4 regions of the Paenibacillus sp. FSL R7-0048 genome follow, and region 4 is predicted to be linked to each of the others. Evidence: riboswitches for the same ligand, from Rfam matches in the RefSeq annotation. Region 4 holds a riboswitch; each other region holds the start of a gene.

Region 1 (3,131 bases), 1.4 Mb from region 4:
ATTGATTTTTCTTTAAAATCTTCTGATGCAGATACTTTCTTAAAATCCCCTAATGAAATATGCAGATAATCCAGCTTTTTATCAGCTAATTTATCAATAAGATAAAAGGTATCGGTGATTTTAATTCCAGGCTCTTCATATTCTTCTGGAGAAAAACGATACCCGACAATAAAATCCTTAACCTTTGAATTGTCAACGACAGCAATAACTGCATCCACTAATTGGTTAATGAAATTAAATCTTTTCTCTAAGCTTCCGCCCCATTGATCTTCACGACGGTTGGAGTGTGGAGAGAAGAATTGTTGGATTAAATATGTGTTTGCTCCATGAATTTCTACCCCGTCAAATCCAGCTTGAATAGCACGTTGAGTCGCTTTTTTAAAATCCTCAATTACACCGAAAATTTCATCTTCTGTTAATGCTCTTGGAATTTCTGCATTCGGGCGTTCGGCAGCAATGGCGCTGGAGGAGACGGGTTGTACGCCACGCAATATTTTTGAATCTGTCATTCTTCCTGCATGGAATAGCTGTAAAATAGCCTTTGTTCCATTTCGTTTAATAGTAGATGCTAATCGGCTGAGGCTAGGAATAAATTCATCGGAGGAAACACTAAGTTCACCTTCCCATCCTTTTCCACCCTCTTGTACATTTGCTGCCGCAGTGATGACCGCACCTACTTCGCCCGTTCTTAGCGAATAGTATTTCAATTCATCTTGTGTTACTACACCGTCATAAAAGCTCATTCGAGTGGTCATTGGAGCCATAACCACTCGGTTTTTTAATGTCAGCCCTCTGCGAAAAGTTAATGCTGTGTCTAGTGCTATCATCTTTTTCCCAACTTTCATTAAATTATATTTAGATAAATTATTATATACATGCGCATACATATAAATTACAGCAATGATTTATTCTTGTCAACTAATAAAGAACTGCTGTTGGATACAACAAAAAGCGCTGTTCCGCTGAACAGCGCTTTTCGCTCGTTATGAATCGTCCTTATTATTCTAGTTCGGCCGGTTTTACAATGGCTGCACCTTTATTATTTTTGGAATATTTAGCTTCGATTTTCGTGGTGTATGTATCTTTGGCTCCATCACTTACCAGCACATAACTCAGATCGACTATCAGCTTTTCCGTTTGCCAGGTCTTAGTATTGACGAATAATTTCCACGTTACGCTTTTGGGTTGAACTGTCTCTCCATCCCAGAGGTTCTCCTGGTCATAGAGTTTGATTATCCCCTTAGCTGCTGTCGGATCGGTTACCGTGAATTGTAAGACTGTTTGTGCGCCAGCAGTGCTGACTTTCATGGATTTTTTATAACTTTTGACCGAATCAAGCATGGAAACAGGATCGTATTGGCCTTTAGAGTAAAAGGCATCCCATTCCGTTTTCTCCAGTCCAAGCCAATATTGTGCATCAGGATCGATTGGCTCCCCGTCATCGTCGTAACCTTCATCTTCAGATTCATCGATCAGTTCACTTCCGTCTACAAGATAGTAAAACTCCTTGTCATTGGCATATAGACTGTACGATGTTTCTAAAAGACTACTAGCGACAGTGCCTGCTGCGGCAAAATTCGGCAGACGGTTGATATCCAGCTTCAGAGTGTTGGTGTTGCTGATACGCACCCCGCCGCTTTGAATATCCTGTTTTTTGGTCACATCCAGATGGAAATTCTTTATTGCTTTGGAGGCTGCCGTTACTTTGCTGATCATCTGATCCGCGGTTACTACTGTTGAGGTAGCTGCAGACACTACTCCTGGATTAGACATCCATCCGATCGTTCCGGACAGCAATAAAGCACCTACTGCCAAACTAGTACCTATTGTTTTGAAAAAACTGTTCATGTACTTCCCCTTTCGGCCCCTTGCGATAATGTAACGCCGTATAGGTCGAAATAATAAAAGAGCTCAAAATAGACTACATATTTTTAGAGCTATCCTTTATGCTTCATAAGACATCCCTATGGCGGCCTGGCGATCATTTCCTTCTGTCGAAAGGCTTTAGACCCATGGCTTTGTGTCATCATCTTTCGATGATTTTACCTTTAACGCGGACATTCAATTAGTTTTAATTAGATTACGGACGCATGTCCCACCGCTAATTTTATCATGGTTATAATTACCTGTAAACGACTTATCTTCCATTCGAATTCGCTATGATATTCAGAAGAAATACTACAATCAAAATGAAAAATGAACGATTACATACGCTTATAAGTCTTATTAATGAGAACAGCAAAGACAGGGGGTGCAGCAAAATGAGTGACCGGGAAATTTTCGAGCTCTATAAAGAACAAGTATATTATTTTTGTTACTACTTAATGAAAAATCAGGCAGATGCGGAGGATATTTCCCAAGAGGTATTTGTAAAAGTTATCTTAGCGGATAAGTCGAAGGTAAGAAACTTGAAAGCTTGGATTTTACGAATTGCTTCGAATGAGTGCAACAGTGTGATCAAAAGGCGTAAGACGGGGTGGATGAAAGAAGTACGTAATTATTTACTATCCAGGTCTGAGGAATCAAACCCTGTAGAAAAACGTTTGGATCGACAGGAAACTAAAAAAGAATTACAAGGGTTATACAGTCAGCTTCCCGACAAAATCAGAATGGTAGTAGTCCTTCGTTTTATAAACGAATTGACTGTACCCGAGATCTCTAAAGTTATGAGCATACCCGAAGGAACTGTAAAATCCAGACTGAACAAGGGACTTAAAATACTAAATAGAATGGGTGGAACCCAACTAAAGGAGCTGAATAGTAATGAGTCTGTATATTGAAAAAGATAAACATATTCCCCGACCGGATTATGATTTGATGTGGACTGCCATAGAACAAGAAGCTTATAAACGTCAAAGAAATCTGCATGCCTCCCAGAATACTCCTAGGTCTAATAAAAAGGTTATTCCTATCAGTATTGTCTTCTCTTGCCTCTTACTTGTAGCCATTCCTGTATTCGCTAGTATGACGATTAATTGGGATAAAATTGGTGGTCGAAGTGTGAGCAATGCATTAAATAACGGCATCGGTCAACAGTATAATCTTCAAACTTCCAGTTCAGGAGTAACAATGAATTTGAACGGTGTTGTAACTGATGGAGAAAAAATGAAAATGCTGTTATCACTTGATAC
Region 2 (3,131 bases), 3.7 Mb from region 4:
AACCTGAAAATTGTCATGGCACAAGTAGCCTCTTCTTCTACTGAGCTCGCTCTTGGTGCAAATGAAATATCTACGGATATCGCTGATATGACAGAATCCATTAAAGACATTGAGACCAAAGTATCCAATTATACGAACTCCACCAAAGAAATGAACAGACGTTCAATACATACCTTAGAACTTGTTGAGCAAGGGCGCCAATCCGTAGATACACAGGCTGAAGGCATGCGTAAAAACATAGAGGCTACACAAAAAGTGGCTGATACTATTGAAGCTCTCTCACAAAATGCCCGCGGGATTACGATGATCACCAAGACCATCACAGAGATCGCTGAGCAGACCAACCTGCTGTCACTGAATGCCTCCATCGAAGCTGCTCGTGCCGGAGAGCATGGTCGGGGTTTTGCCGTTGTAGCTCAAGAGGTCCGCAAGCTTGCTGAAGAATCTACGGCATCCACAAAAGAAGTATTCGGCTTGGTCCGCAGCATTGAGTCAGATATTAAACAAGCCATCGATAATATTGCCATCAATGAAGAGGTTGTGCAGGTTCAGAATGAAATGATCACTCAATCTGCCCATATTTTCGCACAAATTGTACAAAGCGTGCAGTACATTACCGAGCAAATCTCTTCATTCTCTGCGGAGAGTGATCTTATGCTAGAAAGTGCCTTGAAAATTTCCAGTGCAATTGAGAATATCTCAGCAATCACCGAAGAAACTGCTGCTGGCACGGAAGAGGTATCGGCGGCTATGAATGAACAGATTAATGCCCTGCAGTCTGTTGCAGAAGAAACGGAAAAAATGACCCAGGCCGTATTTAATCTGCAAAAAACCATTCATATCTTTAAATTCTAGTTCAAAACTATCAACTGCCACCTAAGCTGAGTCTTAGGTGGCAGTTTTTTTCGCGAGGCAAAACTTCATCTCTTGGACAAGACTTTCGTCAAATTTCGAGTTTTTTTAGCGGATTATGTTGACAAAAATTAATGAGGAATATATTGTAAAGGAAAATTATTCTTATCAACTATAAATTAATATTGGCAAAATCCTCGAAAGAGGATGACGCAAAACCATGGATCTACAGCCTCATTTTTTCGTTTGAGGCCATGATTGCCAGGTTGCAGAGGAACCAGGACGGCTGAACTATTGTTCAGTCTTAGCGGCGCCTTATGCCACCAACCTGTGCTTACTATAGAGCACAGGTTTTTACTTTTTGAGTATATTGATCTATCGTATCTATCCGGTAGATTAATAACTAATATATATCAAAAAACTTGTGAGGTGTTTCTTTTGAAGACAGTCGCAGATTACATGGCGGAAGCACTACGTAACCTTGGAGTCACCCATTCTTTTGGGATCATTGGCAAATCCATTTGTCCAATAGTTCTAAAGATGGTGGATTACGGTATTGAATTTATTCCCGGCAGACATGAAGCAAGCTCCGGATTCGAAGCAGCAGGGTATGCGCTGAAAACGGGTAACCTAGGCGTAGCATTTGGTACTTCGGGTCCTGGGGGAACTAACCTGCTTACAGCAGCAGCACATGCGAAAGCTAACAACCTACCTGTCCTATTTATTACCGGCCACCAATCCATTACAGAGCTTGGAATTCCTCAATGTCAGGACTCCACCTCTTTTCTGGCTGATTTAGCTGATATGTTCAGACCTGCCACCTTGTTCAGTAAATTGGTTGAACGTGGGGATCACTTTGGTACTATTTTTAATCATGCGATTTCTGTGGCCCTGACCAAACGGGGTCCTGTTCATCTTTGTATTCCTTTTGATGTACAAACTGAAGTATTGGAAGAATGCAATATAGTAATCCCAGAAAGAGAGTCTCTAATTAGTCAAGCTAATATCGATAGAGTCATCGATGCTATTCAAGCTGCTAAGAATCCTTTGATTATTGCGGGTAAAGGAATTAACCGCTCCGGAGCACATAAAGAGCTTGTTCAACTCGCAGAAACTTTTAATATTCCTGTAGTAACATCTCCTGGTGGAAAAGGGGCTATAGTCTGGGATCACCCACTCTATCATGGTCCTATTGGCGTTGGCGGTTCGACCCACGGGGACGATTTATTGAATAAAAGCGATTTATTTATAGTGCTTGGATCACGTTTAAGTGATATGACCATCTGTAATCTTAAACGGGAGAATCATCCAGCAACTTTAATTCAATTTGATATTGATCCAACCTTTGTCGGAAAAATACTATTGTCCAAAACGATACCGGTCACTGGGGACCTGCGCGATAATTTGGTGCACTGCCTAAATCATATTGACCCAAACACAATCACCAAACGTGAGGCTTTGGCCGATGCGGATTATTCAGAAGAGCTTCCAACCCTCAAGAATCTTTCCCTTGCTTCGGTAATGAGCACTTTAAGTGATTTGATCCCTTATAATAATTCAATTTTCGTTGATGATGGAAGTCATGGATTCCACGCTGCAAAATGGTACAAGGTTAAGAAACCGGGCAGCTTTGTTTTTGATGCGTATTTTGCTTGCATGGGTAATTCGATCGGCATGGCTATTGGTGCAAAAGTTGCTGCTCCTGAAGAAACTGTCCTCTGCATTACAGGTGATGGTTGTTTCATGATGCTCGGCGCTGAGATTAACACCGCTGTCTGCAAAGATATCCCTGTCATCTTTATCGTGGTCAATAATAAGCAACTAGATATGGCTCTTAAGGGTATGGAGAAAACCACAGGTCGTATCGATGGAACTCTATATGAAGTACCAATGGACGCCGTAAAATTCGCTGAATCTCTAGGTGCTAAAGGCTACAAATGTGAGACTGTGGATGAATTCACAGCTGCAATTAAAGATGCGGTAGCTCTAAACCATGTTGCCGTTATTGAACTACTAACAGACCGTGATGAAGTCCCTCCGACTGCACACCGTACTTTGAACCTAAACTAGGAGGCTAACCATGAAGGAAAATATCAACAGTGGTCTCAACCACTTCACGAATCTATCAGGAGACTATGGCGCAAAAGCACTAGCTCCAATTAAAGACCACTTCCCTGACTTGGCTGAATTTATTATGGGGAATGCCTATGGCGATATTTTTCAACGTAATACTATAGCCCCTGACTGGAAGGAAATCGCAGTCATTTCATCTTTAATTT
Region 3 (3,131 bases), 370 kb from region 4:
CTGCTTGATTTGTATATAACCATAGAAACAATATACGGAGGTGAATAACATTGCGTAAATTCTCCTATCTACTCATACTGGCTGGGATACTTATCATGTTATATCCGACAGCTAACGAGTGGTACAACGACAGGCAGCAGGAGAAGTTATTAGAAGCGGCTGAACTAAGCACTGCCGATAGTACTCCCCAGTCAGATCTGAGGAGCAGGTATGCTGAAGTTACTCAGCTGTTAGCAGAGGAATCGGTTCTGGATGCCCAGGCACAGCCCCAACCCCAAGAGACAGAAAAGCCTGAACCGGAGATTGAAGTCGGTGGCAAAGTAATCGCACTAATTGAAATCGATAAGATTGATTTGAAGCTGCCTGTATTAGAAGGGGCTACAAAAGCTAATATGAAACATGCTGCAGCCCATATGAAAGAAACGGCACCCCTTGGAGAGATCGGGAATGCTGCAATCGCGGCGCATCGGGCTCGAACTACGGGTCGTTTGTTTAACAGATTGAATGAGGTTGTTGTGGGGGATGTCATCACGGTAAAGACTAGTGATCAGGTGTTTAACTATGAGGTGTATGATATTTCTGTTGTAGATCCGAGTGATGTCTCCGTTCTTGACGGGAATGACAAGGATAAGATTCTTACTCTGATTACATGTGATCCGCTAGTGAATCCAACGCATCGGCTGATTGTTCATGCCAAATTAACAAAAGGAGAATAGTGAATGACAAGAAAACACAAATACCGGGAGATATTTATAAAATAATGGGTAATCTAGTAAATTAGGTCTTGTTCACAACTATAAATATGATAGTATTATACTATGAAAGCTAAACACGATAACGGCAAACCTTCCGAAAGGTAGGGACGCAAAGCTAAAGGGCCTTTTCCCGAAAGGATGGCAGCCAGCTACCGAATGAAGAGGCTTTTTTTGTTTCAAATGGATTCTATCAATTATATCTAGTAAAGCTAGAACAGATAGAGCTTATACGATAACGGCAAACCTATCGAAAGGTAGGGACGCAAAGCTAAAGGGCCTTCCCGAAAGGATGGCAGCCAGCTACCGAAAGGAGTTTTATCCGTGAAAAAGGTTTATTTTATGCTGGTGGCGTTGTTCGTCCTAATGACTTCAGTTCCGGTAAGTACAGCTCAAGCTGCAAGTGCAGATGCCAGCTGGTTGATTACATCCAAAGTGGCTCAAGGTGTTATTGGTATTAACTATGATATTCCGAAAGATAAAAGAATCAAACTCATGATCACCAAAGATAACAGCAGCTATACATATAACTTGTATGCTTCTGGACAAGCTGAGGACTTCCCTTTGCAACAAGGAAATGGGACTTATAAGGTTTCTGTTCTGGAGAATACAACCGGCAATAAATACAAAGCGTTATATTCCGAAGTAGTAGACGTAACCATGAGTGATTCGAATTCCGTATATTTGGGCTCCGTACAGAATGTGAAATGGAGTTCTTCTGATAAAGCGATTGTCAAAGCTAAACAATTAGTACAAGGCAAAACAACAGACGAAGAGAAAGTTAAAGCGATCTATAACTATGTAGTTGCGAATGTACAATATGATTACTCTCTTGCTAATAGTGTAACTACTGATTATATTCCAAGCATCGATAAGACATTGACTACTAAAAAAGGGATTTGCTATGATTACGCTTCTCTTTTTGCCGCAATGCTGCGGAGTGTAGATGTTCCTGCTAAGTTGGTAATGGGAAATACAAGCTACGTTACGCAATATCATGCATGGAACGAAGTGTTGCTTAATGGGAAGTGGGTTACCATTGATACTACAGTGGATGCAGGACTTGCAAAGAGTGATAAGAAAACCGATTTAATTAAAGCCTCAAGCAAATATACTGCGGCAAAATACTATTAAGTTCGTCGCTAGAAACATAACTCTATTAAATAAACAACTGGCTTAATTATTAAGCCAGTTGTTTATTTTTATATTAGGGGTTGCTTTTCTATTAATAGTTGGGGTATTATAGGTAAGCGTTGTTAGACAGCGTACAGGCGATATAGACGAGGCTGATAAAAAGCTTCGAAAAATAAAGCTTGCATTTCTGAAAACAACATGATATATTATAAGAGTTGCTGCTGAGACATTAAACGGCGCCAACGAGAACTTGATCTTTGAAAACTGAACAACGAGTGAGTAGGAAATCACGTAAGTGAAATCCAAAATTAGAGAATTAATTTTCTCGTCAGATGTTTCAAAATGAGCATATCGCTCTTTTCAATACTAATTGGAGAGTTTGATCCTGGCTCAGGACGAACGCTGGCGGCGTGCCTAATACATGCAAGTCGAGCGGAGTTATTTTGAAAGCTTGCTTTCAAAATAACTTAGCGGCGGACGGGTGAGTAACACGTAGGCAACCTGCCCTTCAGACTGGGATAACTACCGGAAACGGTAGCTAATACCGGATAATTTCTTTTTTCTCCTGAGAGAAGAATGAAAGACGGAGCAATCTGTCACTGAGGGATGGGCCTGCGGCGCATTAGCTAGTTGGTGGGGTAACGGCCCACCAAGGCGACGATGCGTAGCCGACCTGAGAGGGTGAACGGCCACACTGGGACTGAGACACGGCCCAGACTCCTACGGGAGGCAGCAGTAGGGAATCTTCCGCAATGGGCGAAAGCCTGACGGAGCAACGCCGCGTGAGTGATGAAGGTTTTCGGATCGTAAAGCTCTGTTGCCAGGGAAGAACGTCCGGTAGAGTAACTGCTACCGGAGTGACGGTACCTGAGAAGAAAGCCCCGGCTAACTACGTGCCAGCAGCCGCGGTAATACGTAGGGGGCAAGCGTTGTCCGGAATTATTGGGCGTAAAGCGCGCGCAGGCGGCTATTTAAGTCTGGTGTTTAAACCTTGGGCTCAACCTGAGGTCGCACTGGAAACTGGGTGGCTTGAGTACAGAAGAGGAAAGTGGAATTCCACGTGTAGCGGTGAAATGCGTAGATATGTGGAGGAACACCAGTGGCGAAGGCGACTTTCTGGGCTGTAACTGACGCTGAGGCGCGAAAGCGTGGGGAGCAAACAGGATTAGATACCCTGGTAGTCCACGCCGTAAACGATGAGTGCTAGGTGTTAGGGGTTTCGATACCCTTGGTGCCGAAGTTAAC
Region 4 (3,131 bases):
GAGGAAGCAGGGATGGCAGAATCATCTTATCTGGCCACCGGCCGTGGCCAAGTAGAAATGATACAAAGCCAGCTGGGAAGTCATGTGCCGATTATCGTTGAACCGGAGCGTCGGGATACTTTTCCGGCTATCGCCTTAACAGCTACCTATCTTTATTCAGTGGCAGGTGTTTCTCCAGCGGAGACGGTAGCAATATTGCCTGTTGACCCTTATGTAGAAGCATCTTTTTTCGATACCATAGCTATGCTTGAGGGGACCATGCTGGAAAGTGGAGCAAATCTGGCTCTAATGGGTGTTGTTCCTGAACATGCCTCAGAGAAATACGGATATATTATTCCTACCACCGAAGAGGCGGGGGAAAATGGTTTTATGAAGGTGAGTCACTTTCAAGAGAAACCTGACCGCATACAAGCAGAACAGCTCATCGAGCAAAATGCCTTGTGGAATTGCGGAGTGTTTGCCTTCCGCTTAGGGTACTTGTTAGATATTTTGCAGCGTAAAGGGTTGCCTTTAGGATATGAAGAATTGCAGAAGCAGTATAAGCTATTGTCTTCCATCAGCTTTGATTATGAAGTGGTGGAGAAAGAAGAACATATTGTGGTACAGCCGTATGATGGATTCTGGAAGGATCTTGGAACGTGGAATACGCTGACAGAGGAAATGAGCAGCAAGCATGTAGGAAAAGGTTTTGTGACGGCGGATTCTGAGGGGACTTGCTTGATTAATGAGCTGGACATTCCGATTACGGTAATTGGTGCGAAGGATCTGATCATTGCGGCTAGCCCGGATGGGATTCTAGTTACCCATAAAGCTGAGAGCCCACGGATTAAAGAAGTGCTGAAGACCTTTGAACAAAGACCGATGTACGAGGAACGCCGTTGGGGTCATTACAAAGTTATTGATTATGTGAAATATGATGAAGGCAATGAAGTGCTGACCAAACGGATTTTTATATCCGAGGGGAATAATATCAGCTATCAATTACATCGCAAGCGTAGTGAAATTTGGACAATCGTCAGCGGCGAAGCAAGTATTGTGCTGAATGAGAAAAAACATAATGTGAAGGCTGGGGACGTGGTACGTATACCGGAAGGAACGAAGCACGCGATCCTTGCTTTGACGGATGTTGAGTTTATAGAGGTACAGACGGGGTCTGAATTAGTAGAAGAAGATAACATACGTATTACTTTAGACTGGAATGATATAGAACTACAACAATTCATTTCATAGGTCTAACCTATCTATTTAACCAATTCAAAATTTCTTGAAACAGGTAAATTGACTCAATTATCAAAAAAAGTCATAAAAACACTAAATATATCATTAATTGTCGTCGATACTTACGGTAAGAGAGATTATTTCTCTTAAATTGAAAAGGCAAACCTATCGAAAGGTAGGGACGCAAAGCTATAGGGCCTTCGAAAGAGTGGCAGCCTGGCTACCGAAAGGGAGATTATTTTGAAAGCTTACCGTACGTATCGATTGTTTGGTGCATTTCTGTCACTCGTCCTGTTTCTGACTGCACTTCCGCTTGCTGTTGGAATTTCGCCGTCTGTTGTCATAGCTGCTTCAAATTCTGGAACGCCAGTTACCCCAGGTGCCTCACCTGAAGCCGTAAAGCTGCTTAACTATTTTTACTCGATCTCAGGAAAAGGTATTATTGCCGGTCAACATGACTATTTAGAAAGTCCAGATGAAATTAACAATATGCTGAAGGGAACCAGCGGACAATATGCGGCTCTTCACGGTTATGAAATGGGTGCGATCAGTGGCCAGTCCGAAGCAACGATGGCTTGGCAACGTCAAAATGTGGTGAACAGCGCCATCAACTGGAATAAAGCGGGCGGGATCGTAGCTATGACTTTTCATGCTAACCTGCCGGGCACCTCTTATGACTGGGATAATGTGAAAAAAACACTTAGCCAGAGTGAGTTCGATAGTTACGTTACACCGGGTACCAAGCAATATAACAATCTGATCGCTGAGCTTGATAAGGTGGCCGTCTCTTTAAAAAGCTTGCGCGATGCCAACGTTCCGGTGCTTTGGAGACCCTATCATGAAATGAACGGGAACTGGTTCTGGTGGGGGAAGAAAAATAACTTTTCTAAACTATGGAATATTATGTATGACCGTTTTGTTAACGTTCATAAATTAAATAATTTGTTATGGGTATGGAGTCCGAATGCTCCCAATGTTTGGTCAGATCCTTATGCGCTAACTTATCCAGGTGCTGATAAAGTAGATATTCTGGCAGCAGATATATACGAAAATGATTACCAGCAAAAATACTATGACAGCTTATTGAGTCTAGCCGCAGGCAAACCGATTGCGATCGGGGAAAATGGTGAAATGCCTAATCTGGAGAAGCTTCAGCAATCGCAAAGTAAATGGACGTATATGATGAGCTGGGGAAAAATGCTCTACGAGAATAACAGTGCAGACACAATCAAAACATTTATGAATAGCAACTATACCCTGACCAGAGATAAATTAAATACTGGTCTGGCACCGACACCTAGCGCCGCACCAGCGCCGGCACCTTCTGAAGAAGAGGGGGAGGCAGCAATTCCTCTCGCGAAGGGGCTTGCAGGAGAGTATTACAACAACATGCAATTGTCGGGAGCAGCAACTCTTAACAGAACTGATGCAATAATCGATTTCAATTGGCGGCAAGGCTCCCCGGATGCCGCCCTCGGGATTGATCGGTTCTCCATACGTTGGAGCGGTAAAATTAAGCCATTATATAATGAGCAATATACATTTTACACTACCTCAGATGATGGTATCCGTGTCTGGGTGAATGAGGAATCCGTGATTGATAGTTGGACTAAGCAAAGTGGTACTGAGCGTAAGGGCACTATAACGCTGAAGGCTGGCCAGCTATATGATATCAAGGTGGAGTATTACGAGAATGAAGGCGATGCGAGAGTCCGCTTGATGTGGGAAAGTGCTAGTCAAGCTAAAGAGACAGTTCCAGCAAGTGCACTTTTTCTTCCGGATGTCTCCTGATTGATGAAAATTAAAGGTCGATCCTTAGTGGCTCTGCGTTATTGCAGAGCTACTAAGCTATAGTCCTCATTAGGTCAGAAGACGATTGTCCGATAACAGGTATGTTTTTAACACCTGTGGAG

What was found. A riboswitch is a leader RNA that binds a small molecule or an ion and turns the genes downstream of it on or off. The one in region 4 is predicted to bind cyclic di-GMP.
Region 1: it holds a riboswitch for cyclic di-GMP, as region 4 does, so the genes downstream of both, NSQ91_RS10915 (DUF6612 family protein) here and NSQ91_RS04810 (glycosyl hydrolase) in region 4, are expected to answer to the same signal.
Region 2: it holds a riboswitch for cyclic di-GMP, as region 4 does, so the genes downstream of both, NSQ91_RS21760 (thiamine pyrophosphate-binding protein) here and NSQ91_RS04810 (glycosyl hydrolase) in region 4, are expected to answer to the same signal.
Region 3: it holds a riboswitch for cyclic di-GMP, as region 4 does, so the genes downstream of both, NSQ91_RS03285 (transglutaminase-like domain-containing protein) here and NSQ91_RS04810 (glycosyl hydrolase) in region 4, are expected to answer to the same signal.

What each region holds. Positions count from the first base shown of each region.
Region 1 is NZ_JBBORF010000001.1:2,503,090-2,506,220, reverse strand. Features, by position in the region: gene NSQ91_RS10920 (NADH-dependent flavin oxidoreductase) at 1-827, opposite strand, end outside; gene NSQ91_RS10915 (DUF6612 family protein) at 1,000-1,848, opposite strand; cyclic di-GMP riboswitch class I at 1,966-2,057, opposite strand; gene NSQ91_RS10910 (RNA polymerase sigma factor) at 2,262-2,780, shown strand; gene NSQ91_RS10905 (DUF4179 domain-containing protein) at 2,764-3,131, shown strand, end outside.
Region 2 is NZ_JBBORF010000001.1:4,861,683-4,864,813, forward strand. Features, by position in the region: gene NSQ91_RS21755 (methyl-accepting chemotaxis protein) at 1-855, shown strand, start outside; cyclic di-GMP riboswitch class I at 1,030-1,126, shown strand; gene NSQ91_RS21760 (thiamine pyrophosphate-binding protein) at 1,282-2,922, shown strand; gene NSQ91_RS21765 (carboxymuconolactone decarboxylase family protein) at 2,933-3,131, shown strand, end outside.
Region 3 is NZ_JBBORF010000001.1:755,481-758,611, forward strand. Features, by position in the region: gene NSQ91_RS03280 (class D sortase) at 51-716, shown strand; cyclic di-GMP riboswitch class I at 830-912, shown strand; cyclic di-GMP riboswitch class I at 983-1,063, shown strand; gene NSQ91_RS03285 (transglutaminase-like domain-containing protein) at 1,077-1,886, shown strand; rRNA gene NSQ91_RS03290 (16S ribosomal RNA) at 2,254-3,131, shown strand, end outside.
Region 4 is NZ_JBBORF010000001.1:1,126,325-1,129,455, forward strand. Features, by position in the region: gene NSQ91_RS04805 (sugar phosphate nucleotidyltransferase) at 1-1,230, shown strand, start outside; cyclic di-GMP riboswitch class I at 1,367-1,446, shown strand; gene NSQ91_RS04810 (glycosyl hydrolase) at 1,459-3,009, shown strand.